One region of the Shewanella sp. 5_MG-2023 genome, then DNA from elsewhere that is predicted to be linked to it. Evidence: predicted binding sites of a transcription regulator. Region 1 holds the regulator's gene; the other holds the start of a gene.
What was found. Region 1 encodes sigma-54, which starts transcription at its own class of promoters, with help from an activator protein. Its sites were predicted from a motif close to GTTGGCACGNNNNTNGNNT; they were not measured.

Region 1 (3,200 bases):
CATGCCATGCTTAAAGCCAAATGACTCAAAATGTACCACTAATTCTTTATCAACACTGCCTAGCAAGATTTGCCGAACATGATCGCTCAATTCGTAGATATTAGTTTGCGAGGTGTCGATATAGTGATCAACCATTTTGGCTATGGGTTCGAGTAACCGCCCCTCAAGCTTAATGGCTTCTTGTAACGAAATTTGATTCTTAGACAGTGGGTGTAATCGGCGGGTCTCACTAAAACGCTTCAGTAACACTTTATCGTTGGCGTTTAAAAAGAAACTGGTAATGCTGGTATCGTCAGACAGTAAAGCAATTTGCTCTTTGAGTACTTTGCCTTGCTCTTCGATATTACGCACATCGACGCTAATGGCGACAAGCTCGTTACTATCTTTAAGCTGTTCAAGCAGGCTGCCAATCAGTGGCAGTGGCAGGTTATCAACACAGTAATAACCTAAATCTTCAAGCACTCTCAGTGCGACTGATTTTCCTGAACCTGAACGTCCCGATACGATGACAAGTTTCATGCAGTAATAACCTGATAAAGTTCTGTAGCGTCATGACTCTTTCGAAGTCGTTTAAGTATCAATTTATCACTGAGTTTCTCTGCCATGCTAGATAATGTGCTTAGGTGTTGCTGGCACTGATCTGCAGGTACAAGAAGCGCAAATAAAATATCTACAGGTTGCTTGTCTATGGCATCAAAGGCGATTGGCTCTTCGCATTTGATTAAAATAGCAATGGGTTCTTCGATATTATCTAAGCGCCCATGTGGAATTGCTATGCCATTTCCTATACCTGTACTGCCCATTTTTTCACGCGCTATTAGACTTTCAAAAATAGCCTGTGAAGAAAGGGTTGGGTACTGGGCAGCCATTAAATTGCTGATTAATTCCAGTACCTTTTTCTTACTGCCCGGAGTGGCACAGGTAGTGCACGCCGGCTGCAGGATGGTACGAAGTTCCATCGTTAATGCTTAGTGAGTTTCTCTTTATGTTTAATTACCTGACGGTCTAGCTTATCTATCAGGGCGTCTATTGCCACATACATATCAGCGTTACGCGATACAGCAAACACTTCACCGCCTTTTAGGTGCAGTTTGGCTTCGGCAATCTGTTGTAGCTTTTGAACATCGAGCACAACGTGAACATTATTGATCTGTTCGAAGTGTCGTTCAAGCTTTGAAAATTTTGTTTGCACGTATTCCCGTAAAGATTGAGTTATTTCAATATGGTTTCCAGTCAGGTTAATTTGCATAGGTCATCCTCCAATAACAAAAGTTATAAGCTTTTGCGTTGGTTTGAGGGAGGGATGAGCATTGCCTCTCGATATTTGGCTATCGTACGTCGAGCAACGTTAATCCCTTGTTCAGCCAATAGTGTCGCCATTTTACTATCACTAAGAGGCTTTTTCGGGTTTTCTGCAGCTACGAGCTTTTTAATAAATGCGCGAATTGCTGTAGAAGAGCATTCTCCACCATCATCGGTACTTACATGGCTTGAGAAAAAATATTTTAGTTCAAAAAGTCCACGGGGGGTATGCATGTATTTTTGGGTCGTGACCCGTGAAATGGTCGACTCGTGCATTTCAACCGCTTCAGCAATATCATTGAGCACCATCGGCTTCATGGCTTCTTCACCGAACTCAAAGAAACCTTGCTGAAATTGTACGATACAGTTAGCCACTTTTAGTAAGGTTTCATTACGGCTATCGATGCTTTTGATAAACCATTTGGCTTCTTGTAAATGACCACGAATAAATTGGCTGTCAGCTTGGCTTGAACCGCCTTTGGCCATAGCTGCATATTGCTGATTAACGCCAATTTTAGGCATGTTATCGGGATTTAGCTCGACCACCCAGCGACCATTCTTTTTAAGTACAGTAACATCAGGAATGACGTACTCATCTTTAATGGGGGTAATTTGCAAGCCTGGACGTGGATTGAGCGTTTGAATAAATTCAATGGCTTCACGTAAATCATCTTCTTTAAGCTTGGTTTTACGCATCAGTAACCTAAAGTCACGACCGGCGATTAAATCAAGATGATCTTTAATCAGTAACTTAACATTATCTATGCAAGGAATTTCATTAGGGTATTGGCCTAATTGAATTAATAGACACTCACTTAAATCTCGCGCTGCAATGCCGACGGGATCGAAGTGTTGTACCCGTTTAAGTACAGCTTCAACTTCATCGAGTTCGATATCGTCAGTGCCTAAGGATTGCAAAATGTCTTCAACGCTCTGGGTGAGGTAACCGCGCTCATCAATGGCATCAATAATGGCGGTTGCAATCACTAAGTCATTTTCAGAAAAGGGAGTGAGGTTTTTTTGCCATTCAAGATGCTCATACAAGCCTTCACTGGTTTCGCCTTGAAACGGCATATCATTACCGCTCGATACTGCGCCAGAGCCAGAAGTCGGCGAGGCGGTATACACCTCATCCCATGTGGTATCCATAGGGAGTTCTTCAGGCATAGAATCTTTAGTGAGCGATTCAGTGGTATCAACCGTTGAGGTGTCTTTTTCTATGGTGACTTGGCTATTATCACTAAAATCGGTGTCAGTTTGCAGGGCGTTTTCTTTTACGGGCTCTTTGGCTTTAGTGAATTCGTCTTCAAGCTCTAATAGCGGGTTTGAATCAAGTGCTTGTTGAATTTCTTGCTGTAGCTCCAATGAGGAAAGTTGCAATAAGCGAATCGCTTGTTGCAACTGTGGGGTCATGGTTAAGTGTTGACCCATTTTGAGTTGGAGTGAGGCTTTCATGTACCGCTTGTCCCTAATTGAATTACATCATCGCGACGAACAGTGTGGGCGCTAGTTTATGATCCTAGAAAAATAGACTAGATTAAGGTTTGTTGTTGGCCGCGAATGCCATACTAAAAACTGAATAGTGCTAACTATAGCTTGAATTGTTCACCTAAGTATACCGACCTAACTTGCTGATTGACTAAGATCTCAGCAGGTGTTCCTTCAGCAATCAAGTTTCCGTGACTCACAATATATGCTCGCTCACACACATCAAGTGTTTCACGGACATTATGGTCGGTAATTAGCACCCCTAAACCACGGCTTTTAAGTTGTTGAATAATTTTCTTGATGTCGATTACTGAGATAGGATCTACCCCTGCAAAAGGTTCATCTAATAAAATAAACTTAGGATTTGCCGCTAATGCGCGTGCAATTTCAACTCGGCGACGCTCGCCTCC
Region 2 (3,200 bases), on a different contig from region 1:
CTTGCTGATAGCCTAGCTGGGTTTATCGATAGCCTAACGCCAAGAGTCACACCAGCAATTGAACCTGTAGAAGAAGATCATGGCCATGTGCCACATCCGGGGATTTGGCAGCGAATGAAAATGATGTGGAATGACTTATTGAGACGAAAGTCATAGATCAACGTTATTAATTTGCGATAAACCAAAAAGCCTGACTTATAGATTAATTAAGTCAGGCTTTTTGTTGAAAAGAAGGTTAATGATGCAGCTGTTCTGATCGATGTTAGATACTTCAGAACAATAACGTTTGAAATTATTACTGATGATCCCATGAGATATTCGACACAATTCTGCATGGCTCACATCTGAAGTGAAACATATCCAATAATGGCTCATCCAATAACCACTGTTTCGATCCACAGCGTGGACAGGCTCGTTCTTTTTCAGACTGTAAACTTTCACCACCAACGCGATAAAGATAATAGTAAGTCGGAATTTTGGTAATAAATTCAATTCTGCCGCGGATATCCCAGCCTCGTCTAAATAAATCACTTTTATGACTGGTCAGTTCTTCTAATGCTGCAAATTCAGCTTTGGTTGCCGCCGCCATTTGCAGTTCATCACAAGCTTGCCACTCTGTTTGCCAGCGAATAACTCGCTTATGGTCGCCATTAAAGCTTGCTGGAATTTGATATAGCGGAATAGGGAGAAGGTTGTCGCCACTTCTTAATGGTGAGCACATATGTACATAGCTGGTGTAAAGCACCTGCCAGCTGGGAGTGTCGATATTACTTTGCTCTGAATTGATATCTTGGCCGATAAACTTTTCACGTGGCGCCAATAACTTTGCTTCAGTTAGCATAGTTAATGCTTGCTTGACCCATGGGCTGTTGTTACGGGCTGATAAACTGTTTTTTTCAGGTATTAATAGCCTGACTTTAAACTCACCTTCATTAAATGCGACAGCAAATTCTCTTCCTAATACTTGGCCATTGGCTCTGAGTGCTTCTAGAAAGTTATTAATGGCTTTTTCTGCCGCGGTGATAGTGGTATCGGCGAAACATTCAAATCTGAGTTCAGTGACAAACATGGTTTTCCGTTTTTAGCTGGTTAAATGTATTGAGGATGTGGTGCTTAACTTTCTAATTGTACAATTCGTTTTTCAAGTGCTGCTATCTTTAGGGCAAATTCACTTTCGACAGCGTCAAATTTAGCCTGCCATTTTTGTTCTAGCGCCGTTAATGGGTCTTGAGCCGTTTCAGTATTAGCTGGCTGTATCATGGCTGCTAAATCGGGTAAGTCTTGCCATTGCTCTTTGGGGATGGCTTTAAATTGCTGCAACCCCTGAATAAGGGTTGGCATGGCTATCCGCGTACCTAATTTACCTTTTATTAACGCTAATGTTGGCGTATGACCTGCTACAGCAATGGATTTTGCCGCCGCAAGGACTTGTTCAATTGGACTCATAATTAGTGAAAATCCTTAAATATTGGTAGTGAAATTACTCAAAAAGTGAGACTTGGTTTTAAATGATGAATAAAATCAAGGCTTTAACTTTTGGCACACTTTTAGCTTAATCAGTATTGAGAACAGTATAACTTACTCTGAAAAACAGTTTCAGTAGAAATTACATTAGAACCATTTGAAAGGGACGTGTTATGAAAGCAAAATTGGGTGCAGCATTAATTATGGCTATAGCAGCGACTTCACTAACTGGTTGCGTATTGAATGTGGGCGATCACGAAGGTAAGCGTAGTGATTCATATTGGCAAAAACAACAACAAACTAATCGTAATAACTTAGCGAAACTTTCAATCGGAATGGCAAAAGATCAAGTCACCATTTTGATGGGAACGGCTGATTTCAGTGAGGCTTATGTGACCCAAGCTGACGCTGAAAGTCCAAAGAAAGAGGTTCAGGTGTTTTTCTACCGTACTCAATGGAGTAAAGGTGACGGCAAAACCACAAAAAGTGAATGTACCCCAGTTGTAATAAGTGACAACAAATTAGTGGGTTGGGGTGAAACTGCTTACCAAAACATTTAATTTCTTAATAAAACGTCCAGTTGGTCTATTAATTCAGACCACTGGCCGTCTTGATGTAAGGCCTCTTCAATAAAGTGTCTTTGCGATTCTGACCAAAATCCAGCCTGTGCAATGGTGCTATTTTTAGCCAGTTTATGTTGTTCGATAAACTGGTTAATATCTTCCTTAGATGAACTTAATCCTAATTGCTGAAATAAGTGTTCAAATGTTGTCGTTGTCGTATCCATGAGCTTTCACCATGTATGAATGATATTACTTTACTAAGATTAGGTGACCCTATTTAAATTGCAATATGTTTCAAAGTTGTTAAGTTGAGACTATCAACTGGATTAGTTAAGAGTGACATCATGGAAAACAACACTTTGCCCCCGAAAACTCAAGCAGCGCCGTCTTTGGATGAACAAACTAACGATCAACCTAGAGCGGTTTATTTGACTGCGGAAGATCTAAGAGTTGCAGCATCGATTATTTATAATGCCTATCATGATGATCCATTTTTTATTGAAGCTTTAGCCACTGCTAATAAAGCCAATTACGAACAAAAACTGCGGGCTGCAATCAGAGAAGAGCTCACAGAGTTATGGCAGCAAGAGCAACCATTAATTGGTTGGTTTGAAGGCAAACGTCTCATCGGTGTCGCCTGTGTGATCACCCATCAAGTGCCTCTTGGTGAAAGTCGTTACTGGCACTGGCGTTTAAAAATGGTACTCGGCACTGGTTGGAGTTCAACCCAAGCATTTATTAAAAAAGAGCATACCATCTTAGAAAGTTTACCGAGTAAACAATACGGTATTTTACAATTTATCGCTTTGAGCCCTAATGAGCAAAGAAAAGGTAATGGGGCAAAATTAATTCAAGCGGTGTTGAGTTGGTGCGATGAGCAGTTAGAGCTCGATGGGATCGGAGTATTTGTTAACAACGATAAACATGCAGCGCTTTTTATTGGTGAAGGTTTTGGCCATTTGTCTGATCAAACCATTGGCTCTGTTGATGGTGAGATATTAATTTATCAAAGTAAATCGGAGCAATAAATGGCTGATAAACAGTATCAAGACTTTAAGTCGTTTTATCCTTTTTATTTATCACAGCATCAAAATGCCACATGTCGGCGCTTACATTACCTCGGCTCTGGACTGATAGTGTTATTGCTGTTGGTGACTCTAGTTAGCCAGCAAT

Region 2: a site for sigma-54 is predicted at 1,536-1,554, ahead of Q4557_RS04045 (DUF3192 domain-containing protein). Genes of this name have one in related genera too.

What each region holds. Positions count from the first base shown of each region.
Region 1 covers NZ_JAUORC010000027.1:5,460-8,659, forward strand. The annotation lists gene rapZ (RNase adapter RapZ) at 1-519, opposite strand, end outside; gene ptsN (PTS IIA-like nitrogen regulatory protein PtsN) at 516-959, opposite strand; gene hpf (ribosome hibernation promoting factor) at 962-1,249, opposite strand; gene Q4557_RS15605 (RNA polymerase factor sigma-54) at 1,273-2,757, opposite strand; gene lptB (LPS export ABC transporter ATP-binding protein) at 2,892-3,200, opposite strand, start outside.
Region 2 covers NZ_JAUORC010000005.1:89,488-92,687, reverse strand. The annotation lists gene syd (SecY-interacting protein) at 1-156, shown strand, start outside; gene Q4557_RS04055 (Zn-ribbon-containing protein) at 296-1,069, opposite strand; gene Q4557_RS04050 (hypothetical protein) at 1,114-1,446, opposite strand; gene Q4557_RS04045 (DUF3192 domain-containing protein) at 1,638-2,024, shown strand; gene Q4557_RS04040 (DUF2789 domain-containing protein) at 2,021-2,251, opposite strand; gene Q4557_RS04035 (GNAT family N-acetyltransferase) at 2,417-3,055, shown strand; gene Q4557_RS04030 (DUF962 domain-containing protein) at 3,056-3,200, shown strand, end outside.